4 regions of the Bradyrhizobium sp. USDA 4341 genome follow, and region 2 is predicted to be linked to each of the others. Evidence: predicted binding sites of a transcription regulator. Region 2 holds the regulator's gene; each other region holds the start of a gene.
What was found. Region 2 encodes PhoB, which activates phosphate uptake and scavenging genes when phosphate is short. Its sites were predicted from a motif close to TGTCATNNANCTGTCAT; they were not measured.

Region 1 (7,232 bases), 770 kb from region 2:
GGCCGGAGACGAATTCCCAGAACGGATCGAATTCCTGGAACTGGGCCTTGTTCGGGTTGTAGTAATGCGCAGCCGCATAGTGCACGTCCGCGGTCAGCCACACCGTGTTGGCGATGCCGGCCGTCTTGATGAAGCGCAGGATGTCGGCGATCTCGAGTTCGCGGCCGCGTGCCGGGCCGTCGCCTTGCGCGAAGGCTTCCGAGCCCTTCTTGTTGGCGGCATCGTCATAGACGATCAGCGACAGCGGCATATCGGAGGCGATCACCTTCCAGGTGGCGCGCGAGTTGAGCAGCGCGCGCTTCAGCCAGGCCATCTGATCCGGCCCGATGAAATAGGCATCGGGACCGTAGGTCTCCTGCAGGTTCGGACCGTTGGGGCCGCGATAGCTGCGCTCGTCGAGCATGAACACGTCGAGATGCGGACCGTAGCTCAGCGTGCGATAGACGCGGCCGGGCTCGACGATGCTCTCGCGCATCGGATACATCTCGTGGAAGGCTTTTGCCGCTCGCGCCGCGAGCACGTTGATGTCGCGCTCCTTGTAGGCGGCCGGCAGCTGCTTCGACAGCGACCAGTTGTTGGTCACCTCGTGGTCGTCCCACTGCACGAAGATCGGCACCTCGGCATTGAAGGCGCGCAGATTGGTGTCGAGGAAATTGTATTTGTGCGCGGCGCGGTATTCGTCGAGCGTCTCCGCGACCTTGGCCTTCTCCGGGATCGTGATGTTCTTCCAGATCTTGCCGTCGGGCTGCTTCTGCTCGGCGGTGATGACGCCGTCGGCATAGATGGTGTCGCCGGAATGCAGGAAGAAATCCGGGGCGTGCTTCTTCATCGCGGCGAAGGTGATCATGCCGCCGTCGTCGGGATTGATGCCCCAGCCCTGGCCGGCAACGTCGCCGCCCCACACGAAGGAGACGTCGCGGCGATCGCTCGGCGCGGTGCGGAAGCGGCCGACCACGGGCTCGCCGACAACGTCGATATGGGCGAGGTCGCGGAAGCGGACGCGGTAGAAGATGTCCTGGCCGGAGGGCAGGTTCTCCAGCAGCATCTTGGCGGTGAAGTCGCTCTCGGGCAGCGCCGTGATCGGCGGCAGCACACGGGCGTTCTTGAACGAGTCTGACGTCGCGACCTCGACCATCATCTGCGAGGGACGGTCCGCACGCGCCCACACCACGCCGCCGTCGACGCCGACATCGCCGGACTGCACGCCATGGGTGATCACAGGGCGGTCGGCCGCGCGCGACAGATAGGGCATCGCGATCACGCCGGCACCGGCCGCAGCAGCCGTGGAGAGAAAGCGTCGGCGGGTCAGTTTTCGCGAGAACCGGATCGTCATGGGGAGCCTCCTCAGGTCACAGCGACAATGCGCCGCGGGCGAGCACAGACCTAGAAAAATTCCATGACGGAGAGATTACAGGGAGGCCGCGTGAGGTGGCACGTCTGTAAGGCTCCCTCTCCCGCTTGCGGGGGAGGGTGGGGTGGGGGCTCTCTCCACGAGTCGTAGCGCGGAGAGAGCCCCCACCCGCATTGCATCTGCGATGCAATGCGGCCTCCCCCGCAAGCGGGAGAGGCGAAGGAGAGCTCGTGGAGAGATGGGAGGGTAAGCCCTACGCCGTGCCGGCCGCCCTGAACTGGCTCGCAGTCCGCTGCAAGTTCTGCGGCATGCTGAGCAGCAGCGCCTTGCGGTCGGCCACCGCGTTGTGGAACTGCTCGAGCGCGATGTTGAACGCGGTCAGCGTGCCTTCCTCGATGGCGCCGTGCTCGAAACAGTCGAGCGTGTGGCGCAGGATGTCGTCGGCTTCCGCCTGCAGCTGGTCGAGCTCGTCGGTCGAATCGCTCTGCCGCGCGGCCTTCAGCATCTCCAGCAGGCGCTCGCGCTGCGAGGTGTTGGTGTTGCGCTCGTCCTGCTTGAGATAGCCGGCGAACCATGCACCGGCCGAGCCCATCGCCGAGAACGCCATCAGGCTCCACCAGATGTAATCGCTGTAGCGGTCGAGGAAGGTCTTCTCTTCGCCGTCGACGAAGGCGGCCGCGCCCGGATGCACCGGAATGGTGGCGTCCTTGTCGGTGTCGGGCGTCTCGATCTTGGCGGCGAGCGGGAAATCGTTCTTGAGCGACTGCCGGATCGCAAACAATTGCCGGGTGAATGCCGCGACCGTCGCGTCCGACAGGCCCTTTCGCGCGACGATATGGTGCGAGAAGCTGATCGTCTTCACCTCATCGTCGGGCCGGTCGGCCGAGCCGAGCGAGCCGGCGGGGATTTCCGCGGCCTCATAGGCCGGATGGTTCTGCGCGATGGCCTCGGACGCGTCGATCGGCAGGAAGGTGGGCTCGCCGCCGTCTTTGGTCGACGCCGTGATCGCATCGATCGTGAGCTTGCTGTTGGCCGGGCCGACGGCGAGATAGGCGTCGGCCTTCAGGTTCTTGATGGCCTCGACCGCCTCATTGGCCGGGAACTGAACGATCTCGACCTTCATCGGGTCGACGCCGTATTGCTGCAGGATCAGCTTCAGCAGATTGACGTTGGCCGGCGTACGGCCGACGACGCCGATCTTGCGGCCGCCAAGCTGCGCGATCTTGGTGATCTTTGCGGCCTTGCGGCCCTTGCCCTTGGCTGCGGGCGGCACCCACATCACCACGACATTCTTGCGCAGGACCGCGACCGCCTGTGCATTCTTCGGCACCTCGAGATCGCCGCGGATGATGGCGAGGTCGGCCTTGCCGTCGGCCAGCGTCTGCGCGCTGGCGGTGGCGCCGTCGGTCTGCACTGGGCGCAGCTTGACCTGGGTGTGTTGCTGGTTGTTGAAGGCCTGCGCCAGCGCCTGCACGACCTTGAGGTCATCGCTGCTTGCGGGGCCGACCGCGATCCGCAGCGTCACCGGACGCACCGCGAAATAATACCCGGCGATCGTCGCGCCGACGATGGCGAGCGCCCCCGCGATCAAGACGAACATCAGCCGTCGCTTTGCAGAGCGCAGCGGCTTGGGCGATATGCTGGCGGAGCCGTCTGTCATCGATCTCGCAAACAATCGTCGGGGCTCAATCTCGCAAAACTACCAACGCGCACACATTGTGCATTTGTAGCAAATTCCTGGAGCCACAGATGTTACATCTCCGTCATGGTTACCAGCGGCGATAGGACGCTATTTCGGCCTTATTTTCGGCATGGATCCCACCCCGGAGGCCGGTTGTTAGGCTAAGGTCGGCGTCAAACGGGAGGGTTGCCATGGTCGAAAGGCTGTCAGCGGAAGCAAGGAAGGCCGCGCTTTGGGAACTGGCCGGCTGGTCGGAGCTGGCCGGACGCGAGGCGATCGCAAAGACCTTCGTGTTCAAGGACTTCAACGAGGCCTTCGGCTTCATGGCGCGCGCTGCCCTGGTCGCCGAGAAGAGCGACCATCACCCCGAATGGAAGAACGTCTACAAGACGGTCGAGGTCGTGCTGGCGACCCACGATGTCGGCGGGGTGACCAAGCGCGATATCGACCTCGCCAAGGCCATGAACGCGATCGCGAGGCAGCTCGGGGTCAACTGACCCGGCCGCGCGCAACCTTGCGCCGGTTGGCCGACGTCCCCAGATTCGGATCGTCCGCCGCCGATCCGTCGCGCGGCGCCAAAGGGAACCTGGCGATGCCATCGACCGACACCGGCGTGGGGTTCGGGCCTGCCGACCGGCTGGCGCGGGACCCGGACAGCGTGCGCCGCCGCTTCTGGATCAAGTTCAAGAAAGTGGTGGCGCGGCTGCCGTTCGCCGAGGATCTGCTGGCGGCCTATTACTGCGCCTTCGACCGGCAGACGCCGCGCCATGTCCAGGCGGCGCTGCTCGGCGCGATCGCCTATTTCATCCTGCCGTTCGATTTCATCCCGGACATGCTGCCGGTGCTCGGCTTCACCGACGATGCCGCCGTGCTCGCAACCGCGATCCGCATGGTGGCCAGCCACATCACCCCGGAGCACCGCGATGCCGCGCGCGCCGCACTGAAGCGCGGAGTGCCGGAAGAGGGAGCACCGCAGGCGTAGAGTGACTTTCGCTCTCTCTCTTCTTCCCCCCGAAAGGGGGAAGGTCGGGATGGGGGTCAGCCGCAGGCGACGCTGTATCTGCGGAGAGAGCAGATCCGCACCCGCTTTGCTCTGCGAGCAAAGCGACCTCCCCTTTTCAAGGGGAGGTTGGAGGATGCGTAGCCCGGATGAAGCGAAGCGTAATCCGGGTTTTTTCACCAATCGATCGAGCGGTCCGGGATTTCGCTGCGCTCCATCCGGGCTACGCGATCTCAGCTCAACTGCCCGGATGCAGGATCACCTTGCCCATCGCCTTGCGGCCGGCGAGCACCTTCAAGGCTTCCGCGGTCTGCGACAGCGGGAAGGTGCGGTCGACATGCGAGGAGATCTTGCCTTCCGCGGTCCACTGCACGAGCTTCTCGAGGTTCTTGCGGTTCTTCTCCGGGTTCAGCCGCGCCCATGCGCCCCAGAACACGCCGCGGATGTCGCAGCCCTTCAGCAGCGCAAGGTTGAGCGGAATCTTCGGAATGTCGCCCGCGGCAAAGCCGATCACCAGGAAGCGGCCTTCCCATGCGGTCGAGCGCAGCGCGGCCTCGGCATAGGAGCCGCCGACCGGATCGAACACGATGTCGGCGCCCTTGCCGTTCGTCAGCTTGCGCAGGCCCTCCTTAAGATCTTCCTTGGCGTAGTTCAGCGTCAGCTCGGCGCCGTGCTGCTTGGCGAATGCGAGCTTCTCGTCCGACGATGCGCAGGCAATCACCTTGAGGCCCATCAACTTGCCGAGTTCGCACGCGGCAAGGCCGGTGCCGCCGGCGGCGCCCAGCACCGCGAGCGTCTCGCCCGGCTTCGGGCTCGCGCGATCTTCCAGCGCATGCAGCGCGGTGCCGTAGATGATGATGATGCCGGCGGCGCGGTCGTAATCGAGATTGTCGGGAATCTTCACGATCGTATTCGCCGGCAGCGCGATCTTGTCGCGCGCGCCGTTGTGGCCGCATGACGCAACGACACGGTCGCCGACCTTCAGATCAGTGACGCCGGCGCCGACGCTCTCGATCACGCCGGCGACTTCGGCAGCCGGCGAGAACGGGAACGGCGGCTTGATCTGGTACTTGCCCTGGATCATCAGGATGTCGAAGAAATTCAGCGCCGCCGCCTTGATCGCGATCACGGCTTCGCCCGGACCGGCCACCGGATCGGGCACGTCAGCCAGCACGAGATCGTCGGGTTGACAGTATTGCGAGCAGAGGATGGCTTTCATGGACACACCTGAGTTTCGGACGCAGAAAGAGCTGCAAGATCTTGGACTACAAGCTTCATGCCGGATTTGCGGCGGAGCGACAATACAGTGCGGAGGGATCAAACTATGTTTGAAAACGGCCTGCTAGCGAAAAAGCGCATCCTGATCACCGGCGGCGGCTCCGGTCTTGGCGCAGCGATGGGCGCCCGCTTTGCCGAGCTCGGTGCCGAACTGATCATCTGCGGGCGGCGCGAGGGGCTGCTGGAGGAAACCGCAGGCAAATTCCGCAGCGAACTCGGTGCCAAGGTGTCGACCGCACGCTGCGATATCCGCGACGGCGCCGCGGTCGAGGCGATGATGGATCAGGTCTGGCAGGAGGCGCCGATCGACGTTCTCGTCAACAATGCTGCCGCAACCTTTATTGCGCAGAGCGAACATTTGTCATTCCGTGCCGCGGACGCGATCCTGGCGCCGACGCTGCATGGCACGATGTACTGCACGCTCGCCGCCGGCCGCCGCTGGATCGAAGGCAAGCACAAGGGCGTGGTGCTTTCGATCCTCTCGACCTCGACCATTACGGGTCGCGCCTTCACGGTGCCGTCGTCGATGGCCAAGACCGCGGTGCTGGCGATGACCAAGAGCCTTGCCGTCGAGTGGGGCCCGAAAGGCATCCGCACTGTGGCGATCGCGCCCGGCGCGTTCCCGACGCCAGGTGCCACCGGGCAGTTGCGTCCCGAAGCGCGCGGCGAGACCTGGTCGCAGCGCAATCCGCTCGGCCGCGCCGGCGAGCATTCCGAGCTTGCCAACCTCGCGGCCTTCCTGATTTCCGATCAGGCCGGCTACATCAATGGCGAGATGGTGGTGCAGGACGGCGGCGCGCATTTGCGCAGTTCCGGTGCCGAGGACCTGCTGCAATGGACCGATGCGCAGTGGGAGAGCCAGCGCGCGGCGCGCGCCAAGGGATGACCAAGGGATGACCAAGGGCTGATGCGCGACAACAAGCGCTGAGCAAGAACTGAGAATCAACGGACGCGCGTGCGGCTGTGGCCGGCGCGCGCGTTCGGGCCTAACTGCCTTTCCAAAAAAGCGTTTCCCGGTTATCCATCCGAGCCGGCGGAGGGGAATCGCCGGGCCATCTTCCAGTCACAATGATGGGGGAACCAGTTGGCCGTGCGGCAAATTCTGACATCACTGGCTGCTTGTGTCGTGTGCGGGATCGTCTCCCTCGCGCCGGCGCAGGCTGCGCCCAAGAAAGATGCGGCGAAGGAAGCGACCAAGCCGGCGCCTTCGGCCGCCGCGGCTGCCGCCGGCGGTGCGGAGCCGACGCTGATCGGCCAATTCGGCACCTGGGGCGCCTACACCGCGTCGCCCAACGGCAAGAAGGTGTGCTTTGCACTCGCCAAGCCGTCGTCGTCGAAGACCAACCCGCCGAACCGGCCGCGCGATCCGGCCTATGCCTTCATCTCGACCCGCCCGGCCGAGAAGGTCGTCAACGAAGTCTCGATCATGATCGGCTACACCGTGAAGCCGGGTTCGGAATCGACGCTCCAGGTCGGCGGCGGAACTTATGCGATGTACACCCAGGGCGACGGCCTCTGGATCAAGAATGCGGCCGAGGAGGAGCGGATGGTGGAAGCCATGCGCAAATCGGCCGATCTGACGGTAAAAGCCGTCTCGGCGAAGGGCACCGAGACGATCGACAGCTTCTCGCTGAAGGGTCTGGCGCAGGCGCTCGACCGGCTGGGGCAGGACTGCCGGCGTTAAGACCGGCTTGGAGATACAAAATCAAGGTATTTGGCGGCTTTCCAGCACCGGCTGGAAGGCCTATTTGAGGTTTCATGACCGACACCGTGACCACCAATGCCGTGTCCGGCGCCAGCGCGCTGGTCGAAAAGGTTCCGCTCGAGACCTACGTGCCGCCGGCCAAGCCGTCGCTTATCGGGTTGTCGCGCGCCGAGATCGCCGATCGCCTGGGCGAGATCGGCGTGCAGGCCGCGCAGCG
Region 2 (7,232 bases):
CTCGAGAAGGACGGCCTCGTCCAGTGGCCGATGGTGATGGGCGCGATCGTTCCGGTCGTGAACGTCGAAGGCATCAAGCCGGGCGATCTCGTGCTCTCCGGCGAAGTGCTCGGCGACATCTATCTCGGCAAGATCACCAAGTGGAATGACGCGGCGATCGCGAAGCTCAATCCGAAGCTGACCCTGCCGGCGGACGCGATCACCGTCGTGCGCCGTTCGGACGGTTCAGGCACCACCTTCAACTTCACCGACTACCTCTCCAAGTCGAACGCCGACTGGAAGTCCAAGGTCGGTTCCGGCACCGCGGTCGAATGGCCGGTCGGCGTCGGCGCCAAGGGCAACGAAGGCGTCGCCGGCAACATCGGCCAGACCAAGAACGCTATCGGCTATGTCGAATACGCATATGCCAAGCAGAACAAGCTGACCTACACCGCGCTGGTCAACAAGGCCGGCAAGACCGTGCAGCCGACCGTCGCCGCCTTCCAGGCCGCTGCGTCGAACGCCGACTGGTCCAAGGCTCCCGGCTACTATGTGATCCTGACCGACCAACCGGGCGAAGCCTCCTGGCCGATCACCGCGGCGACCTTCATCCTGATGCACAAGGATTCGACCGACAAGGCGGCCTCGCAGGAAGCGCTCAAGTTCTTCAAGTACGCCTTCGAGAAGGGTGGCAAGGCGGCCGAAGAGCTCGACTACATCCCGATGCCGGAATCGGTCGTCAAGCTGATCGAGAAGACCTGGTCCTCGGACATCAAGAGCTAAGTCCGACGCTTCGAACACAGCCTGTGCCGCCTCCCAAGGGCGGCACAGGTCAAGCGACCAAGATCCGGGCTCCATCACCGCGGCAAGAAACGCGGGGCGGGGCTCGGGTTCGCGCCTCGGGAGGCGGAACCGGAACGACGCCCGGCCAAATGCGTCAGTGAAGATCGCTTCGGGGCGTAGCGGTTTGCGTAGCTTTCACATAGTAATGAGGGGATTGGCGTGGCAGACATGGCTGTTCAGAGCGATGTGATGGAAGCCGCGGGACCTTACGATCGCGCCAAGGCCCTCAGCGCCTTCAAGCTCGGTGATCTCACCTTCTATTGGATTACCCGCATCTCGGCGATCTCGGTCCTGTTGATCCTCGGCGGCATCATCCTGTCGCTGATCGCCGGCGCTTGGCCGGCGATGAAGGAATACGGCTTCGCCTTCCTCTGGACGCAGCGCTGGGCGCCCTCGGCCGATCCGCCGGTGCTCGGCGCGCTCGGCCCGATCTACGGCACCCTGATCACCTCGGTCATCGCGATGACGATCGCCATTCCGGTCGGCATCGGCATCGCCATCTTCCTCACCGAACTCTGCCCGCAAATGCTGCGCCGCCCGATCGGCATCGCCATCGAGCTGCTCGCCGGCATCCCCTCGATCATCTACGGCATGTGGGGCTTCTTCGTGCTGGGCCCGTTCCTGGCCAACACGTTCCAGCCCTTCATGATCAGGATATTCGAGGGCGTCCCGGTGCTGGGTGCGGTGTTTGCAGGTCCGCCGTCCTATCTCAGCCTGTTCAACGCCGCGCTGATCCTCGCCATCATGGTGCTGCCCTTCATCACCGCGATCTCGGTCGACGTGTTCAAGACCGTGCCGCCGGTGCTGAAAGAGGCCGCCTACGGCATGGGCTGCACCACCTGGGAAGTCGTCCGCAGCGTCGTGATCCCCTACACCCGGGTCGGCGTGATCGGCGGCATCATGCTGGCGCTCGGCCGCGCGCTCGGCGAGACCATGGCGGTGACCTTCATCATCGGCAACTCGTTCCGCATCTCGTCGTCGATCTTCGCGCCGGGCACCACGATCTCGGCGGCGATCGCCTCCGAATTCGCCGAGAGCGACGGCCTGCACCAGTCCGGCCTGATCCTGCTCGGCCTCCTGCTGTTCGTGCTGACCTTCTTCGTGCTCGCCGGCGCGCGGCTGATGCTGATGCGGCTTGAAACGAAAGCGGGGAAATAGGGCCATGAACCCGATCTACAAATCCCGCCGCCGCAGCGACATCGTCATTCGCGCACTCTGTGTCGGCGCGGCGCTGTTCGGCGTCACCTGGCTGGCGCTGATCCTGTTCACGCTGGTCTATAACGGCCTTGCAGGCCTCAGCGTGCAGCTGTTCACCCAGAACACGCCGCCACCGGGCTCGACCGAAGGCGGCCTGCTCAACGCCATCGTCGGCTCGGTCATCATGACGGTGATCGGCGTCGGCATCGGCGCGCCGCTCGGCCTGTTCGCCGGCACCTACCTCGCCGAGTACGGCAAGCACGACAAGCTCACCTCGGTGATCCGCTTCATCAACGACATCCTGCTCAGCGCACCTTCGATCATCATCGGCCTGTTCATCTATGGCGCGGTGGTGGTGCCGATGCGCGGCTTCTCGGCGATCGCAGGCAGTCTCGCGCTCGCCGTGATCGTGATCCCGGTCGTGCTGCGCACCACCGAGGACATGCTGCTGCTGGTGCCCAATCCGCTGCGCGAGGCGGCCTCCGCGCTCGGCCTGCCGCGTTCGCTGGTGATCAAGCGGATCGCTTATCGTGCTGCGCGGTCGGGTCTGATCACCGGCGTGCTGCTGGCGACCGCCCGTGTCGCCGGCGAGACCGCGCCGCTGCTGTTCACCGCGCTGTCGAACCAGTTCTTCAGCCTGGACCTGACCAAGACGATGGCCAACCTGCCGGTGACCATCAACAACTTCGTGCAGAGCCCCTACGCCTACTGGAAAGAGCTGGCGTGGAGCGGTGCGCTGCTCATCACCTTCACTGTGCTCGCGCTGAATATCGGCGCGCGCATCCTTGGTGCCGAAAGGGCCGCAAAATGACCGAGCTTTCCGTCTCCACGACCGTCGCGAGCCACGTTCCCCAGGTGCCGCTGCCGGAAGCGCCGCCGAAAGTCACGGTGCGCAACCTCAACTTCTATTACGGCGAGCACCACGCGCTGAAGAACATCAACCTGACGCTCGGCACCAACCGCGTCACGGCGTTCATCGGCCCGTCGGGCTGCGGCAAGTCGACCCTGCTGCGCATCTTCAACCGGATGTATGATCTCTATCCGGGCCAGCGCGCGGTCGGCCAGCTGATGCTGGACCAGACCAACATTCTCGATCCCAAGCTCGACCTCAATCTGCTCCGCGCGCGGGTCGGCATGGTGTTCCAGAAGCCGACGCCGTTCCCGATGACGATCTACGAGAACATCGCCTTCGGCATCCGCCTCTACGAGAAGATCTCGAAGTCCGAGATGGACGACCGGGTCGAGAAGGCGCTGCGCGGCGGCGCGCTGTGGAACGAGGTCAAGGATAAGCTGAACGCCTCCGGCCTGTCGCTCTCCGGCGGCCAGCAGCAGCGCCTGTGCATCGCGCGCACCGTGGCGGTGCGGCCCGAGGTGATCCTGTTCGACGAGCCGTGCTCGGCGCTCGATCCGATCTCGACCGCCAAGGTCGAGGAGCTGATCCAGGAACTCTCCGAGGACTATACGATCGCGATCGTCACCCACAACATGCAGCAGGCGGCGCGCGTCTCCGACAAGACCGCCTTCATGTATCTCGGTGAGCTGATCGAGTTCGACGACACCAACAAGATATTCACCTCGCCGAGCGATCGACGCACCCAGGACTACATCACCGGCCGGTTCGGCTAGCGCATGATCCGCAAAAGTGGGCACCGGTTTTTCGATCGGATCGTGCGAAACTGAGGACACCAAATCATGATCCCCGGGATCATGAGGGAGACAAGCGATGGCTTCTGAACATACCGCCAAGGCATTCGACAGCGACCTGCAGGAGTTGACCCGCCTGGTCGCCGAGATGGGCGGCCTCGTCGAGCGGATGATCACCGAGTCGGTCGACGCGCTGATCCGTCGCGACGTCGCGCTCGGCAAGCGCGTGGTCGCCGCCGACATCGAGATCGACAATCTGCAGCGCGTCATCGAAGAGCGCGCGGTGCTGACGATCGCCCGCCGCCAGCCGATGGCGATTGACCTGCGCGAAATCGTCAGCGCGATGCGCGTGGCCACCGACCTCGAGCGGATCGGCGACCTCGCCAAGAACATGGGCAAGCGCGTCGCGGCGCTGGAAAGCGATTTCCAGCCGCTAAAGCTGATCCGCGGCCTTGAGCACATGACCGACCTCGTGCTGTCGCAGGTCAAGTCGGTGCTCGACGCCTATGCCGCGCACGATCTGCCGGCGGCGATGAACGTCTGGAAGGGCGACGAGGAGGTCGATGCGATCTGCACCTCGCTGTTCCGCGAGCTGCTGACCTACATGATGGAGGATCCGCGCAACATCTCGTTCTGCATCCATCTGATGTTCTGCGCCAAGAACATCGAGCGGATCGGCGATCATGCCACCAATATCGCCGAGACCGTGTTCTATATGATCGAGGGCCAGCAGATCACCGACAAGCGCCCGAAGGGCGACATGACCAACTTTGCCACCACGGTGCCGGGTACCTAGGACATGATCCGCAGGCGCGGAGCCGGATTGTCTTCACGACAAGTCGCTTCCGCGGGGATTATGCTCAGGAAAGTAAGCGTTTCGGTTTGCGTCTGGGCAACGGATCATCACAGAGAGAGAACTTAAACCGATGAGCGCACGCATTCTGGTAGTCGAAGACGAGGAAGCGCTGACGACACTGTTGCGCTACAACCTCGATGCGGAAGGCTACGATGTCGAAACGGTCGGGCGCGGCGACGATGCCGACACCCGCCTGAAGGAGCGCGTTCCCGACCTCGTGGTACTGGACTGGATGCTGCCGGGCCTGTCCGGCATCGAGCTGTGCCGGCGCCTGCGGGCGCGGCCCGAGACCAAGCAGCTTCCGATCATCATGCTGACCGCGCGCGGCGAGGAGAGCGAGCGCGTGCGCGGGCTTGCCACCGGCGCCGACGACTACATCGTCAAGCCGTTCTCGGTGCCCGAATTGCTGGCACGGGTGAAGGGCCTGCTGCGCCGCGCGAGCCCGGAGCGGCTTGCGACCGTGCTGACCTATGGCGACATCGAGCTCGACCGCGAGAAGCGCCGCGTGGCGCGCTCGGGACGTCCGATCGATCTCGGTCCGACCGAGTATCGGCTGCTCGAATTCTTCCTCGAGCATCCCGGCCGCGTGTTCAGCCGCGAGCAACTGCTCGACAGCGTCTGGGGCCGCGACATCTATATCGATGAGCGGACCGTCGACGTGCATATCGGCCGCCTGCGCAAGCTGCTCAATCCGGGCCGCGAGCAGGATCCGATCCGCACCGTGCGCGGCGCCGGCTATGCGCTCGACGACCGCTTCGCGAAGGCCGAGCCACAGCCGTAAGGCCGTGCAGTAGTCATAGGCCGCAACACGCCGTCGTCCCGGCCTAGTGCGCAATTGCGCACGGGAGCCGGGACCCATACGCCGCGGCCGTCGCAATGGGCAAGCGGCCAGACGACTTTCTAACAACACCCATTCGTGGTTATGGGTCCCGGGTTTCGCCGGGACGACGCCGGTTTGTAGTGCGTTCTCCGCTTCAAGCACCGCCCCGGATTTCGCTTCGCTCCATCCGGGCTACGATCACACAAAAAAATCCCCGCTTTCGCGGGGATTTGTTTTTGCAGTCCAGGCTGGTTTCCCGAGTGCTACTTGATCTGTGGCTTCGCCGACGGCCGGCGGCGATCGTTGGCGGGCTGGTAGGCGACGCGTGAGTGATGCGCGCAATAGGGCAGGCCGGCGAGCGCCTTGCCGCCGCAGAAGAAGAATTCCGGGCTCGAGGGATCTCCGACCGGCCAGTGGCAGGTGGCCTCGTTGAGTTCGAGCAGCGACAGCCGCTGGCTCATCGGCACCACGTTGTCGAAGGAGATCGGATCGGGCTCCATCTCGACCTCGAAGGCGTGCGCAAGCGCGGTGTTGCCGCGCGAGACCGGGCGCGCCACCCGCATCATGTGCTGGGCTGGGCGGGCCTTGCGCTGCCGCGGCGCGGCCGTTGAGGGGGCCTTGGCGCGGCCGGAGAGGCCGAGCCGATGCACTTTGCCGATCACGGCGTTTCGCGTCACATTGCCAAGTTCCGCCGCGATCTGGCTGGCCGAGAGGCCGGATTCCCAGAGCTTCTTCAGCTGCTCGACGCGATCGTCGGACCAGGTCAATACAGTCATCGCATTCTTCCTTTCGCATGGCGCCGGCCAGTCATCGGAGCGGCGCTGCGAGCCAATCTGGACAAATATCCCTGCGGCCAGAATCCCTTAGCCCTCGCCGGGCACGGTGTTGCGCCCGAACGTTTACACGAGACACGAAGGCTACTTAGAGGGTCCAGTACTGCCGCACGAGATGTCGTACCCGACAGGCCAAACGCTACAATATGGCGTGACTCTGGCGCAAGAGTCCGCGGCCGTGCGTCCACATGTTCCCACAAAGTTAAGCATTGCTATGAGGCTTTTCCACCGCACGGGAATGCTCCGGATTGCGCCGGTTTCGCATTGCAGGAAGGCCGGCAAAGGCCGGCTCCTGGCGATTGACACTTACCGGCCGCCGCATAGAATGACCCGCACGTGCCGCCCGCAAAGGCGGCCGTTTTGTTTTCCGAAGCTGGCGGTTGCTGCGTAGGCGTCAAGGCGCGCGGCGATTGACGGCTTCAAACCGGCAGTGAACGCCATGACCAACGCCTCGTCGCATCTGCTCCCCGTCTTCGCCCGGGTCGATCTCGGCTTCGAGCGCGGCGAGGGCGCCTGGCTGATCGCAACCAATGGCGACCGCTATCTCGATTTCACCTCGGGCGTCGCGGTGAACGCGCTCGGGCATGCGCACCCGCATCTGGTCAAGGCGCTGCAGGAGCAGGCGACCAAGCTCTGGCACATGTCGAACCTGTTCAAGAGCCCGGACGGCGAGGTGCTTGCCGCGCGGCTGTGCGAGCAGAGCTTTGCCGACTTCGTGTTCTTCTGCAATTCCGGCGCGGAAGCGATGGAGGGCGTGATCAAGCTGGTCCGCCACCACCACTTCTCCAAGGGCCATCCCGAACGCTACCGGATCATCACCTTCGAAGGCGCCTTCCATGGCCGCACGCTGGGCACGCTGGCTGCGACCGGCTCGGCGAAATACCTCGAGGGCTTCGGCCCGCCGATGGACGGCTTCGACCAGGTGCCGCACGGCGACATCGAGGCGGTGAAGAAGGCGATCGGCCCGCACACCGCCGGCATCCTGATCGAGCCGGTGCAGGGCGAGGGCGGCGTGCGTTCGGCGCCGCAGGCGTTCTTCAAGGCGCTGCGCGCGCTGTGT
Region 3 (7,232 bases), 5.1 Mb from region 2:
TCCAGCACGATCTTGCCGCGCGATTTGCCGCTTTCCAGCAAAACGTGGGCGCGCTTGAGGTTGGCGGCGTTGATGGTGCCAAAAGTCTGGTCGAGCGTGGTGCGCAGCACGCCCTTGTCGATCAGGTCGGCAACGTCGTTGAGCAGATGATGCTGCGCGATCATGTCAGGTGTCTGGAACGAGGAGCGCGTGAACATCGATTCCCAGTGCACCGACACCGCCTTGCCCTTGAATGCGGCGACGTTGAATTCGGCGGGATCGTCGATCAGGCCGAACTTGCCCTGCGGCGCGATGAAGTCGGCGATCGACTTGTAGTGCTGGTCGGTGAAGGTGAGGCTGGCGACGAGGCCGACCGGCGGCAGCTTCAGCTGCTCGATCTGCTCCTTCATCGGCTGCGAGTGGTCGATCACCGCATGCGCGCCGAGATCGCGGCACCACTTCTGAGACTCCGGCCGCGTCGCGGTCGCAACCACGGTCAGCCCGGTGAGGCGGCGCGCAAGCTGGATCAGGATCGAGCCGACGCCGCCGGCGCCGCCGGTGATCAGCAGCGTGCGTGGATCGAGGCTCTTGCCCGGCACCGCGCCGAGCCGGTCGAACAGCAGCTCCCATGCGGTGATCGAGGTGAGGGGCAGGGCGGCGGCCTGCGCGAACGAGAGCGATGCCGGCTTGTTGCCGACGATGCGCTCGTCCACCAGATGAAATTCCGAATTAGTGCCCTGGCGCTGGATCGAGCCCGCGTAGAACACTTCATCGCCGGGCTTGAAGAGCGACACGTCGGGCCCGACGGCGTCGACCACGCCGGCCGCGTCAAAGCCGAGGATCTTGTAGCTGCCGTCGGTCGGCGCCGCGCGCTTGCGCACCTTGTAGTCGACCGGGTTGGCCGAGATGGCCTTCACCGCGACCCTGACGTCGCGTCCCTTCGGTTCGGGCTTGGCGATCTCGAAATCGACGAGCGAATCCGCCGCCTCGATCGGCAGCGATTTTTGATATCCGACGGCCTTCATGCCTGGTCTCCGTGGTGGGCGATTGCCTGCCGCCTTACCTGTCGTGCTGGCGTCCTTTTGGCAAGTACTGTAAAATCAGGGAACTAGTCCCTGTTTGTATACTATTGGGAAATTACCGATGAAACGGAAGAATTTCGCGCGCCGGCCGGGCTGCGCGGTCGAGGCGGCGCTCGACCTGATCGACGGCAAGTGGAAGGGCGTGATCCTGTATCATCTGCAGGCCGGCACCCAGCGCTTCGGCGAGTTGCGGCGGCGAATGCCCGGCATCACCCAGCGCATGCTGACCAAGCAGCTGCGGGCGCTCGAGGACGACGGCCTCGTGACCCGCAAGGTCTACGCCGAGGTGCCGCCGCGGGTCGAATACACGCTCTCCGAACTCGGCGAGAGCCTGCGTCCGGTGATCGATATTTTGAAAGCCTGGGGCGAGGGCCATCAGGAACGGCTGTCCTGCGCGCCGGTGCCGGAGGTCGTTGTGAAGAAGTCGAAGCGCGCGGCCTGACAATTTGTAATGAAGAAGACCGGGAGCGGCGTGTCGCTCCCGGCCATTGTTGTCGGCGCTGATCAGATCGCGTCAGAACGCAACCTGCGTGCGCAGCGCGACCGCGTCGAACTTCGAGCCGGCATCCACAGGCGAGGTCGCCGAGGCCTGCTTGGCGATGTCGCCGTGCAGGTAGTTCAGCATGAAGCGGACGTTGTTGTTGACGTACCAGTTCAGCGCGGCGGTGTAGACGGTTTGCCGTCCGCCCGCGATGCCGACGGCCTGGCCGACCTGGTCGTTGAGGTTCATCGTGCTGACGCGGCCGGCGATTTCCCAGGCGCCCCAGCCGCCGCCGGCAAGCGAGAACGGATCGTGCGGCTTGATACCACCATAGGAGGCCGTTGCCGGATTGTAGGCGTGGTTCTCGCCGGTCAGCACGTAGCCGACCTGCGCATAACCGCCGTCGAATTTCAGGCTCGGCGCGCCGAACGGCGGCAGCCCGGTATTCGCAGAGCGGTCGACATTGAACCAATAGTACTCGCCCTGCGCGATGAACGGGCCGTAGGTCGCCGCCGCCTCGACGCCGTAGACCTGCGCGCCCGAGACGTTGGCAATCGTACCGGTCGAGATCAGCGTCGTCGGGTCGATGCGCAGCTCGGGCCGGTCGTTCAGCGTGAGCGTCTGCGCCTGGGTGAGCTGGTTGCGCGGCGGCTGGACCAGCCATTCCGCATCGGCGCCGATATGCACCGAGTAGTTCTTGCCGCTGATCGGATTGCCGGCGACGCGGATGACACCGCCATACTGCTCGGACGTGCCGGCCGGCGCGGCTGACGACGCGGAGTGAATCGCGCCCGTCGTCGGTCCCGTGACATAGCCGCCGACCCAGAGCTGGTCGTTCCACCAGCGGGTGCCGGCGCCCGAACGGAAGTCACCGGCTGCGATGTTCTGTGCGATGATACCGACCGAGGCGCGCTCCATGAACAGGATGTCGTTGGAGCTCGTCGATTCGTCCAGCGTCCACGGGATGTCCATGATGCCGCCTTCGATCGCCATCTTGCCGCCGAACGGCTTGAAGCCGGTGTAGCTCAGATAGGCATTCTCGACGCCGGACGTGCCGCCGCCGGGCAGCGATCCCGGTGCCGCGCCGCCGAAGCCGTCGGACGAGCCGCCGAAGTCGTAGATCAGCGCGTAATTCCAGTCGCCGAAGAATTTGCCGACGATGCCGATGCGGGCGCGGCGGAGGTTCTCGCCGCTGTCGAGCTTCTGCGGCGAGGTACTTGCGGTGTTCGGCCGATAGTCGTAGCCGCCGACATCCCAGTGCACGCGGCTCGTGATCGCAACGCAGTTCTGTTCATCCGCAGTGCAGATCGTCGGCCGGTTGTTCGGCAGCGTCACCACGACGCCCGACGGCGCGACCGGGCCCTTGACCGGGATCGCGGCGTTGGCGCTTGCGACCCGCGCGGCCTTGGCATCCGCCGCCTTCGCGTTGGCGTTCGCGCTGGCTGCGGTCGCGGTATTGGCATTGGTCTGCTTCTGCAGCTTGTCGAGCTTCTGCTCGAGCATCTTCAGCTGCTGCTTCAGCAGCGCGATCTCCGCGTCGCTGCCGCCTCCGGCCGATTGCGAATAGGCCGGCGAGGCCGCGAGCGCCCCTGCGAGCCCTATGGCGATTGCACCAACTTTTGTCGCACCCATTGTGCACCCCTGTTCTGTTTGAATTCCCCACTCACTCACTGAAACGTCCTAGGAGTTGATCGTGACTGACGCACGACAGCGCCGCCTAGCATCGCAGTTCCGCTTGTTGTCCGCAGGCAACAAGCGGAGCGGCGCAGTGAGATGACAGTCATCATAGAAGTTTGGCGGCGCGCTTCAACGCCGCTGCCGACGGTTTTGCACCGATCCGGCGGGGGCCAGTTATCCGGCCGGGCGCCCTTCAATTGCCCGGCGAACACGCCTATATTCCGGCGTTTCCACGAGAGGTGAGAATGCTCCGACCTGTCCGTTTCGCTGCCATATCCGCTCTGTGCACATTGGCTCTCATGGGGAATCTGTCCCCGTCCGCGGCCCAGGACCGCCGCGTGCCGTCCTCGCAGGCCGAGCTCCAATTGTCCTATGCGCCGATCGTGCAGCGGGTGCAGCCGGCGGTGGTCAATGTCTACGCGGCCAAGACGGTGCAGAACCGCAATCCGTTTCTGGACGATCCGATCTTCCGCCGCTTCTTCGGCGTCCCGGGGCAGCAGCCCGAGCAGATGCAGCGCTCGCTCGGCTCCGGCGTGATGGTCGACGGCTCCGGTCTCGTGGTCACAAACAATCACGTGATCGAGGGCGCCGACCAGGTGAAGGTCTCGCTCGCCGACAAGCGCGAATACGAGGCCGAGATCGTTCTGAAGGACAGCCGCACCGACCTCGCGGTGCTGCGGCTGAAGGAGACCAACAGGGAGAAGTTCGCGACGCTCGACTTCGCCAATTCGGACCAGCTGCAGGTCGGCGACGTCGTGCTGGCGATCGGCAATCCGTTCGGCGTCGGCCAGACCGTGACGCACGGCATCATCTCGGCGCTGGCGCGCACTCAAGTCGGGATCACGGATTATCAATTCTTCATTCAGACCGACGCGGCGATCAATCCCGGCAATTCGGGCGGCGCGCTGGTCGACATGACCGGCCGGCTCGCCGGCATCAACACCGCGATCTTCTCGCGCTCCGGCGGTTCGCAGGGCATCGGCTTTGCAATCCCCGCCAACATGGTGCGCGTGGTGGTGGCCTCCGCCAAGAGCGGCGGCAAGGCGGTGAAGCGACCATGGCTTGGCGCGCGGCTGCAGGCCGTCACGCCGGAGATCGCGGAGACACTCGGGCTGAAGCTGCCGACCGGTGCGCTGGTCGCCAACGTCGCGCCCAACAGCCCGGCGGCGAAGGCCGGGCTCAAGCTGTCCGATCTGATCGTCGGGATCGACGGCCAGGCCATCGACGATCCCAACGCGTTCGACTACCGCTTCGCGACCCGTCCGCTCGGCGGCAATGCGGAGATCGAGGTGCAGCGCGCCGGCAAGCCGGTGAAGGTCACCGTGCCGCTGGAGACCGCGCCCGACACAAACCGCGACGAGATCGTGCTGACCGCGCGTTCTCCGTTCCAGGGCGCCAAGGTCGCCAACATCTCGCCGGCGCTGGCCGATGAGCTGCATCTCGACGCCGGTGCCGAGGGCGTCGTCGTCACCGAGCTCGCCGATGACGGCACGGCCGCCAATGTCGGCTTCCAGAAGGGCGACATCATCCTTGCGGTCAACAATGAGAAGATCGTGCGAACCAGCGACCTCGACAAGGTGTCGAAGGCGGGGTCGCGGATCTGGCGCATCACGCTGGTGCGTGGTGGCCAGCAGATCAACGTGACGCTCGGCGGATGAGTCCCAAGCAACCGCGCGAGGCCAACAACCTGTTCGCCGCGGCGGGGATGGAGCAGGATGCGCCACACCCGCTGCCGGACCGGCTGCGCCCGCGCACACTGGCCGATGTCGTCGGTCAGGATCACATCCTCGGCCCCGACGGTGCGCTGACCCGCATGCTGGAGACGCGCACGCTGGGCTCGCTGGTGTTCTGGGGACCGCCCGGCACCGGCAAGACCACGGTGGCGCGGTTGTTGGCCGACGCCACCGAGCTGCATTTCGAGCAGATCTCCGCGGTGTTCTCCGGCGTCGCCGACCTGAAGAAGGCGTTCGATGCCGCGCGCGCCCGGCGCGAGACCGGCAAGGGCACGCTGCTGTTCGTCGACGAGGTGCACAGATTCAACCGCGCGCAGCAGGATTCCTTCCTGCCCGTGATGGAGGACGGCACCGTGGTGCTGGTCGGCGCCACCACGGAGAATCCGTCGTTCGAGCTCAACGCGGCGCTGCTGTCGCGCGCCCGCGTGCTGGTGTTTCACTCGCTCGATACCGCCGCGATCGAACGGCTGTTTGCCAATGCCGAGAAGATCGAGGGCAAGGCCTTGCCGCTCGATGCGGAAGCGCGCGCCGTTCTGGTGCGGATGGCCGACGGTGACGGCCGCGCCTCGCTGACATTAGCCGAAGAGGTCTGGCGCGCCGCGCGCAAGGGCGAGGTGTTCAACGCCGAGCAGTTGCAGGCCATCCTGCAACGCCGCGCGCCGATCTACGACAAGTCGGCCGACGGCCACTACAATCTGATCTCGGCGCTGCACAAGTCGGTGCGCGGCTCCGATCCGGATGCGGCATTGTATTATCTCGCGCGCATGCTTGATGCCGGCGAGGACCCGCTGTTCCTGGCGCGGCGCGTGGTGCGCATGGCGGTCGAGGACATTGGTCTTGCCGATCCGCAGGCATTGGCGGTCTGCAACGCCGCCAAGGATGCCTATGATTTCCTGGGTTCGCCGGAGGGCGAGCTCGCGATCGCACAGGCCGTGGTCTATCTCGCCACCGCGCCGAAATCGAACGCGGTGTACACTGCGTTCGGCGCTGCGATGCAGACCGCAAAGCAGGGCGGCTCGCTGCTGCCGCCAAAACACATCCTGAATTCGCCGACCAAGCTGATGAGGTCGGAGGGCTATGGCTCCGGCTATCAGTATGATCACGACGCGCCGGACGCGTTCTCCGGACAGGACTATTTCCCGGAAGCGCTCGGCCGCCAGACCTTCTACGATCCGCCCGACCGCGGCTTCGAGCGCGAGATCCGCAAGCGGCTGGATTACTGGAACCGGCTGCGCAAGGAGCGGGGCGGGAGCTAATGCAACTTGCGTGACTTCGGAATAATAGAAATATATCTCTGAGTTGCCCGACGTGTCAAGTTGCTTGGCACGCCGGCCGCCGCCGGCTACTTTGCATGGGGTTGTTCTCGATATTTTGACAGCGCCCGCTGCGACGGCCCATAACTTCATATTGCTCTAGCGCGTCACTTGACGCTCTTCACGAACTCCAAAATCTCGTCCGTCAGCCGGGTGTCCGGCGTGTTGATCGCATAGACCTCCGACGTGTGGCTGTGCTGCGGCAGCATGAAGCTGCGGACGCAGCCGCTCGGCCGCTTGCAGCTGGCCTGCTTCAACAGCTCGAACTGCTCGACGAAGCGCGGTGGATCGAGCTCGGCCGCGGTGATCAGAAACGGGATCGGGCTTGCGAGCAGGCCTTGCAGCGAGGAGCGTTCGGCGTAGCGCGACGGATCGGAGCCGTAATAGGCGAGCTCGGCATCGCCGGCGGGCGAGGCGGTCAGATCGTAGATGCCCGACACCATGATCGCGCCGGCAAGCCCGCCGCCCTTCACCTTGTGGAATTCGCTGTGCGAGACGTAGCTCGCGACATGGATCGCGCCGACCGACTGGCCCATCAGGAAGATGCGGCTGGGGTCGCCGCCGCGGGAGCCGATATTCTCCGCGACCCACTGCACGATCGCGCCCATGTCTTCCGCGCCCGCCGGCCACGGAAAGGCCGGCGCCAGGCGATAGGTGGCATTGACGCCGACAAAGCCGCTCTTTGTGGCCCACAGCATGACGTTGTCGTAGAACGGGCTGCCGGGGTTGCGCTTGCTGCCGGCAATGAAGCCGCCACCATGGATGTAGATCAGCACCGGCCGGATCGCCGCCGCGGCGGTGTCCGGCGTGAAGACGTCGAGCAAATGGCGGTCGGCAGGGCCATACTTGACGTCGCGCTCGACCTTGACGCCCTGATAGGGCTCCTTCTGCTGCAGCGGCGCGTAGAGTGCGGCCGTCTTGGGCGGGTCGATGACGCGTCCGAGTTCCAGCAGCTTCCAGGCCAGAT
Region 4 (7,232 bases), 1.0 Mb from region 2:
TGCAGGCCGCGCATGATCGTGGTGCCCTCGGCAAACGCAGCCGCAACCGCCAGCACCAGATATTCGTCGATCATCGACGGCGCGCGCTCCGGCGGCACCTCGACGCCCTTCAGCTTCGAGGCCCGCACCCGCAATTGCGCCATCGGCTCGCCGGCATCGCCGCGCACATCGCTCTCCTCGATCGAGGCGCCCATTTCGCGCAAGGTGGTGAACAGGCCGGTGCGCAGCGGATTGGTCATCACGTCGGAGAACACGACGTCGGACCCTCCGACGATCAGCGCCGCCACGATCGGGAACGACGCCGAGGACGGATCGGCGGGCACCACGACCTCGGCGCCGTGCAGCTCGGGCTCGCCGTTCAGCGAGATCCTGCGGCCGTGGCTGCCTTCCTTCTCCGTGGAGATCTCGGCGCCGAAATGCTTCAGCATCAGCTCGGTGTGGTCGCGGCTCGCCTCCTGCTCGATGACCGTGGTGATGCCGGGCGCGGACAGGCCCGCCAGCAGCACCGCGGACTTGATCTGGGCCGAGGCGACCGGGGTCTTGTAGACGATCGGCACCGGATAGCGGGCGCCATGCAGGGTGAGCGGCAGCCGGCCGCCCTCCCGGATGTCGCTGGTCCGGGCGCCCATCAGTTCCAGCGGGTCGAGAATCCGGCGCATCGGCCGCGTACGCAGCGAGGCGTCGCCGTCGAAAATGGCCGCGATCGGGCAGCCGGCCACCGCACCCATCACCAGCCGGCAGCCGGTGCCGGAATTGCCGAAATCGAGCGGGGCGGAGGGCTGGGCGAAGCCGCCGACGCCGACGCCCGAGACCGACCAGGTAAAGGGCGCCGTCCGCTCCACCTTGGCGCCCAACGCGCGCATGGATTTGGCGGTATTGAGGACGTCCTCGCCCTCCAGAAGGCCGGAAATGCGGGTTTCGCCGACCGAAAGGGCCCCGAGGATCAGGGCGCGGTGGGAAATCGATTTGTCGCCGGGAACGCGAACCTTGCCGGCCAGGGGGCCGCAGGCGCGTGATTCCAGCGGGGTCGGGGTGTCGGAATGAGCCAAGATTGTGTCCTCTCGCGCCGCGGCAGGTATCACATAGGCAACACCGCGTCACGCGCCCGTCACTTGCGCGCAAACCGCTATTGACAGCGGCTCCTCAACTAGCCAAGTGAAGCACCGTTTTTCAGCAAAATTCTGGGATGACCACGTTGGCCAAGTCCGAGCTCGGAACCAAGCGCATTTGCCCGACCACGGGCAAGAAGTTCTACGACCTCAACAAGAATCCGGTGATTTCGCCCTACACCGGCGAGGTCGTGCCGATCGCGCCCGTAGCCCCGCCGCGGGGCGGCCGTGGCGCCACCGTCAGTTCACCTGCGACCGCCGCCGAGATGCCCGAGGCGGCCGAGACCGAAGAGTTGGTCTCGCTCGAGGAGGCCGATGCCGAGGAGAACACCGGCAAGGTCAAGGCCGTGGTTCCCGAATCCGAGGACGATATCGAGGTCGATGAGACCATCGATGACGATGACGACGACGATTCGACCTTCATCGCCGACGAGGAAGAGGGCGATGAGGACGTGACCGATATTATTGGTGACGTCGGCGGCGACGAAGAGACTTGAGATCGGCGCCGATCTATGATCAACGGTGCTGCCGCGCGAGTCATCCAGGCCGCGCGGGCCGGGATCGATCCCCCAGGATCATCCCAACTGGATAAGGGGCCATAGCTCAGCTGGGAGAGCGCTTGCATGGCATGCAAGAGGTCGGCGGTTCGATCCCGCCTGGCTCCACCACGCTTCGCCCTTCGGGCTACGCGTGGCGCAGCCACGAGTTGCCTGAAGGGCGAAGCGTGGTGTCCGGCGTAGCCCGAAGGGCGAAGACGGACTGCCAAGGGTTCTACTCCCGTCCGGCTTCAGTGGATGCGAATGTGGTACGTCTACATCATCCGCAGCATCAACTTCCCTGACCAGGAATATGTTGGCGCCACCGAGGACCTGAAACGACGGATTCCCGAGCACAATACCGGCAAATCCGCGCACACCTCAAAATTCAAGCCTTGGCAACTCGTCTGGTACTGCGCCTTTCCCGACAAGTACAAAGCCCTGGCATTCGAGAAGTATCTTAAATCCCACTCCGGCCGCGCCTTCGCCAAGAAGCGCCTCTAGCAACCTCCAAGCTCGCTACTCCCCCAGCACCGCATTGAGCCGGTCGCGCAGCGCGACGATCTCATCCTTCATCGCCATCAACTCGCCAACCGTGCAGTCCGAGGCCGCGAGGATCGACTGCGGAACGGCCTTGGCCTTTTCACGCAGCGCGTGGCCCTGCGGCGTCAGCGCGATCAGCACGACCCGCTCGTCTTCGGTGCTGCGGGTCCGCTTGATCAGCTCCGCCGCCTCCAGCCGTTTCAGCAATGGTGTCAGCGTGCCGGAATCCAGGAACAGGCGCTCGCCGAGGTCTTTCACCGGCACGTCGTCGCGCTCCCACAGCGCCAGCATCACGAGATACTGCGGATAGGTCAGCCCGAGCCGGTCGAGCAGCGGCTTGTAGACGCGGTTGAAGGCGTGCGCGGTCGAATAGACCGCAAAGCAGATCTGGTTGTCGAGCCGCAGCGCCTGATCCGCCGCCGTCTGTTTCCTGACCATGATTCCCATCGAATCCATCTCGTTTCCGGGTCATTCTGGGCTCACAGGACCGCGGATTCAATTGCGAACAATTAAATGTGAGGCCGCATAATTTATATTGCGCACAATCTAATTGGATGCAATACATGGCTCGTCGAATTCAAGCTGAAGTCCAAACCCAAGGGAGACCACGATGTCTGTGAACGTGCTCTACAAGACCAGCGCCAAGGCAACCGGCGGCCGCGACGGCCATGCGGCAACGCTCGACGGCGCGCTCGACGTCAAGCTCACGACCCCGAAGGAGCTCGGTGGCGGCGGTGGTGCCGGCAACAATCCGGAACAGCTGTTCGCAGCCGGCTATGCCGCCTGCTTCATCGGCGCCATGAAGTTCGTGGCTTCCCAGGGCGGCCCCAAGGTTCCCGCCGACGCCTCCGTGACCTCGACGGTCGGCATCGGCCCGCGTTCGGAAGGCGGCTTCGGCCTCGCCGTCGATCTCGCCGTCTCGCTGCCCGGCCTTTCCCGCGCCGATGCCGAAGCGCTGGTCGAGAAGGCCCACCAGGTGTGCCCGTATTCCAACGCGACCCGCGGCAATGTCGACGTCAAGCTGAGCGTCGTCTAATTTACTCCTTGCCAATAGTCCGCCACGTGCCGCGTGGCGGACTATTGCATTTCAGGAGAGCATTGCATTGCGGATGCCAGTTCGCTTGGCGAACGCACGGGCCGCCTGCTGCATGGGCCTGCGCCGATGAGAGCATTGCTGCCTCGCCTGAAGACCGTTAGCTCTGGGACCCTCGTTTTCTGATCCCAACTGAGCGAAGGTTGTTTCCATGAATACCCCAGCGGCTACGGGCGCGATGACCGGACTGCGCGTGATCGATTTGACGCGCGTGCTCGGCGGCCCGTATTGCACTCAGATCCTTGCCGACCACGGCGCCGACGTGATCAAGGTCGAGCCGCCCGCCGGCGACGAGGTGCGCGACTGGGGACCTCCCTTCCATGAGGAGGACGCGGCCTATTTCGTCGGCATCAACCGCAACAAGCGCTCGATCGGCCTCGACCTCGCCTCCGAGGGTGGACGCGCAGTGCTGATGAAGATGCTCGAAACCGCCGACGTGCTGATCGAGAACTTCAAGCCGGGCACGCTCGACAAATGGGGCATCGGCAATGACGTGCTGCGCGCGAAATTTCCGCGCCTCGTGCATTGCCGGATCTCCGGCTTCGGCGCCGACGGCCCGCGCGGCGGCAATCCCGGCTATGACGCGATCATCCAGGCGATGACCGGCATGATCGCGGCGACCGGCTCGCCGGAGAGCGGCCCGATGCGCATCGGCGTGCCGCTGGTCGACATCACGACCGGGCTCTATGCGGCGATCGGCATCCTGATGGCGCTGTCGGAGCGGCAGCGCTCCGGGCTCGGCCAGTTCATCGAGACCACGCTGTACGAGACCGGGCTTGCGATCATGCATCCGCACACCGCGAACTATTTCATGCATGGCAAGCCGCCGTCGCTCACCGGCAACGAGCACCCCAACCTCGTGCCCTACGCGATCTTCCCGACCAAGACCGACAACATCTTCATCGGCGTCGGCAATGACGGCACCTTCCGCAAGCTCGCCAAGGAGATCGGCAAGCCCGAGCTCGGCACCGACCCGCGCTTTGCCCGCAACAAGGACCGCATCGCCAACCGCGATGCGCTCCGGGCCGAGCTTGCCGCGGTGTTCAGCCAGCACGAGGCCGAGCCGCTGTGCAACCGGCTGCTCGCCGCCGGCCTGCCAGCGGGCCCGGTACAGAAGATCGACCAGGCGCTGACCAACCCGCACACGATCCATCGCGGCGATGTCATCGAGAAGGATTGGTACAAGGGCGTCGCCTCGCCGATCCGCCTCGAACGCACCAAGCCGAGCCTGCGCCGCACGCCACCGAAGTTCAGCCAGCACGCTGCGGAAGTACTCGGTGAGTTCGGCTACTCCAAGGACGAGATCAACGGCCTGGTCGACAAGGGCGTGGTCTGCGGTCCCCAGCGCAAGCGCTGACGCGTCAGGAGATCACGTCGAATAGCGACCGCGATGGCGGTGCACTCCCTCGCCCCGTTCTTACGGGGAGAGGGTTGGGGTGAGGGGCTGTCTCCGCGTATACGACAGTAGCGGCGTCTGCGGAGAATCCCCCTCACCCGGAACGCATCTAACGATGCGTCATAGCCGAAGCTCCGCTTCGGCGTTCTTGAGAACGGCCGCCCAAGGCGGCCTACGCCTCTCTCCCCGCGCGCGGGGCGAGGTGATGCGGAGTCTGTGTCTTCGAGAACCGTCGGCCCCTGCGGTGCAACGTCGCGTCCGGCGTTGCACCGCACGCACGTGGGCTGCAATCTCCGCCTTTTTTAGCGCTTCCCTTTGCTTCGGCTTCCCCCGTACCATGGCTTTCGTTTATACGGTCATTTGAACGTCATCCGGCGCTGATAACGCGCCCAACGAAAGATGGTGTTCCAACCGGAGGGGCTTTTGATGATTTTCAGACGACTCGGCGCTGCTGCGGCAGCCGCTGCCACGCTTGTATTCGCGTCGCCTGCATTTGCGGTGACGGAGATTCAGTGGTGGCACGCGATGACCGGCGCCAACAACGACGTCATCGTCAAGCTGGCCAACGACTTCAATGCCTCGCAGTCCGACTACAAGGTGATCCCGACCTACAAGGGCGGCTACGCCGACACCATGAACGCCGGCATCGCCGCATTCCGCGCCGGCAACGCCCCGCACATCATGCAGGTTTTCGAGGTCGGCACCGCGACGATGATGGCCGCCACCGGCGCCGTCAAACCGGTCTACAAGCTGATGGCCGACGCCGGCGAGAAGTTCGATCCGAGCGTCTATCTGCCCGCGATCACCGGCTACTACTCGACATCGAAGGGCGAGATGCTGTCGTTCCCCTTCAACTCGTCGTCGACCGTGATGTGGGTCAATCTCGATGCGCTGAAGAAGGCCAACATCGCGGAGATCCCGAAGACCTGGCCGCAAGTGTTCGAGGACGCCAAGAAACTGAAGGCGGCCGGCTACACCACCTGCGGCTTCTCCGGCTCGTGGGTCACCTGGGTCAATCTCGAGCAGCTCTCGGCCTGGCACAACGTGCCGCTCGCGAGCAAAGCCAACGGCCTCGACGGCTTCGACACCGTGCTCGAATTCAACGGCCCGCTGCAGGTCAAGCATCTCGAGAATCTGGTCGAGCTGCAGAAGGACAAGACCTACGACTACGCCGGCCGCACCAACACCGGTGAAGGCCGCTTCACCGCGGGCGAGTGTCCGATCTACCTGACCTCGTCGGCCTTCTTCGGCAACGTCAAGGCGCAGGCCAAGTTCAACTTCACCGCTGCGCCGATGCCCTATTATCCCGATGCCAAGGGCGCACCGCAGAACTCGATCATCGGCGGCGCCTCGCTCTGGGTGATGGGCGGCAAGTCGGCCGAGGAATACAAGGGCGTGGCCAAGTTCCTGACCTTCCTCTCGGACACCGACCGCCAGATCTGGATCCACAAGGCCTCGGGCTATCTGCCGATCACCAAGGCAGCCTACGCCAAGGCCAAGGAAGAGGGCTTCTACAAGGACCAGCCCTATCTCGAGACCCCGCTGCTCGAACTCACCAACAAGGAGCCGACCGAGAATTCTCGCGGTCTGCGCCTTGGCAACATGGTGCAGCTCCGCGACATGTGGTCGGAGGAGATCGAGCAGGCGCTGGCCGGCAAGAAGACCGCCAAGCAGGCGCTGGACTCGGCCGTCGAGCGCGGCAACCAGATGCTGCGGCAGTTTGAAAAGACCGCCGTCCACTGACATGATGCGCTAAAGCGCGATGAAGATCGGGTTGAATCGTCACCGCGCCTTAGCTTCTTGTTTGAGCATGATCTTTTCGGAAAACCGCTTCGCACTTTTCCGGATCATGCTTTAGGCACCCGGCAGGCCGCAAACGCGCGGCCTGCCAATTCTTATGAGATCATGCAAAAGCAATCGGTTTTCCAATCAAAGTTGTTGCCTTACGCGCTGGTTGCCCCGCAACTCGCGATCGTCCTGATCTTTTTCTATTGGCCGGCCGCGCAGGCGGTGATTCAATCCTTCCTGCTGCAGGATGCCTTCGGCCTTTCGACCACCTTCGTGTGGTTCGAGAACTATCTCGAACTGTTCAAGGACCCGGCCTATTTCGCGGCAATCGTCCGAACCTTCGCGTTCTCGTTCGCGATCGCGGTCTCCTCGCTGTCGTTCGCGCTGCTGCTCGCGGTGATGGCCGACAAGCCGCTGCGCGGCTCGACGCTCTACCGCACGCTGCTGATCTGGCCGTATGCCGTCGCCCCACCGGTGGTCGGCGTGCTCTGGGTGTTCATGCTGCACCCCTCGCTCGGCGTGCTGTCGCGCTATCTGCGCGCCATGGGCGTTGACTGGAATCCGCTGCTCGACGGCGACCAGGCCGCCGCCCTGATCATCCTCGCCGCGGCCTGGAAGCAGATCTCCTACAATTTCCTGTTCTTTCTCGCCGGGCTGCAGAGCATCCCGAAGAGCGTGATCGAGGCCGCCGCGATCGACGGCGCCCGCCCGATGCGGCGGTTCTGGACCGTGATCTTCCCGCTGCTGTCGCCGACCATCTTCTTCCT

Region 1: a site for PhoB is predicted at 1,397-1,413, ahead of ACVIGB_RS32375 (alkaline phosphatase D family protein). Genes of this name have one in related genera too.
Region 3: a site for PhoB is predicted at 3,236-3,252, ahead of ACVIGB_RS11615 (OprO/OprP family phosphate-selective porin). Genes of this name have one in related genera too.
Region 4: a site for PhoB is predicted at 5,032-5,048, ahead of ugpB (sn-glycerol-3-phosphate ABC transporter substrate-binding protein UgpB). Genes of this name have one in related genera too.

What each region holds. Positions count from the first base shown of each region.
Region 1 is NZ_JBSSGO010000002.1:5,541,160-5,548,391, forward strand. Features, by position in the region: gene ACVIGB_RS32375 (alkaline phosphatase D family protein) at 1-1,333, opposite strand, end outside; gene ACVIGB_RS32380 (TAXI family TRAP transporter solute-binding subunit) at 1,605-3,011, opposite strand; gene ACVIGB_RS32385 (4a-hydroxytetrahydrobiopterin dehydratase) at 3,224-3,529, shown strand; gene ACVIGB_RS32390 (YkvA family protein) at 3,625-4,014, shown strand; gene ACVIGB_RS32395 (NADPH:quinone oxidoreductase family protein) at 4,271-5,251, opposite strand; gene ACVIGB_RS32400 (SDR family oxidoreductase) at 5,357-6,196, shown strand; gene ACVIGB_RS32405 (invasion associated locus B family protein) at 6,437-6,994, shown strand; gene rlmN (23S rRNA (adenine(2503)-C(2))-methyltransferase RlmN) at 7,069-7,232, shown strand, end outside.
Region 2 is NZ_JBSSGO010000002.1:6,311,674-6,318,905, forward strand. Features, by position in the region: gene pstS (phosphate ABC transporter substrate-binding protein PstS) at 1-762, shown strand, start outside; gene pstC (phosphate ABC transporter permease subunit PstC) at 991-1,980, shown strand; gene pstA (phosphate ABC transporter permease PstA) at 1,985-2,830, shown strand; gene pstB (phosphate ABC transporter ATP-binding protein PstB) at 2,827-3,645, shown strand; gene phoU (phosphate signaling complex protein PhoU) at 3,743-4,459, shown strand; gene phoB (phosphate regulon transcriptional regulator PhoB) at 4,590-5,300, shown strand; gene ACVIGB_RS35955 (GcrA family cell cycle regulator) at 5,603-6,115, opposite strand; gene ACVIGB_RS35960 (aspartate aminotransferase family protein) at 6,612-7,232, shown strand, end outside.
Region 3 is NZ_JBSSGO010000002.1:1,208,434-1,215,665, reverse strand. Features, by position in the region: gene ACVIGB_RS11625 (zinc-binding alcohol dehydrogenase family protein) at 1-1,004, opposite strand, end outside; gene ACVIGB_RS11620 (winged helix-turn-helix transcriptional regulator) at 1,123-1,503, shown strand; gene ACVIGB_RS11615 (OprO/OprP family phosphate-selective porin) at 1,576-3,174, opposite strand; gene ACVIGB_RS11610 (DegQ family serine endoprotease) at 3,519-4,877, shown strand; gene ACVIGB_RS11605 (replication-associated recombination protein A) at 4,874-6,208, shown strand; gene ACVIGB_RS11600 (alpha/beta hydrolase) at 6,373-7,232, opposite strand, start outside.
Region 4 is NZ_JBSSGO010000002.1:5,283,404-5,290,635, forward strand. Features, by position in the region: gene aroA (3-phosphoshikimate 1-carboxyvinyltransferase) at 1-1,049, opposite strand, end outside; gene ACVIGB_RS31035 (TIGR02300 family protein) at 1,196-1,606, shown strand; tRNA gene ACVIGB_RS31040 (tRNA-Ala) at 1,702-1,777, shown strand; gene ACVIGB_RS31045 (GIY-YIG nuclease family protein) at 1,910-2,149, shown strand; gene ACVIGB_RS31050 (MarR family winged helix-turn-helix transcriptional regulator) at 2,165-2,626, opposite strand; gene ACVIGB_RS31055 (organic hydroperoxide resistance protein) at 2,799-3,224, shown strand; gene ACVIGB_RS31060 (CaiB/BaiF CoA transferase family protein) at 3,433-4,638, shown strand; gene ugpB (sn-glycerol-3-phosphate ABC transporter substrate-binding protein UgpB) at 5,104-6,420, shown strand; gene ugpA (sn-glycerol-3-phosphate ABC transporter permease UgpA) at 6,583-7,232, shown strand, end outside.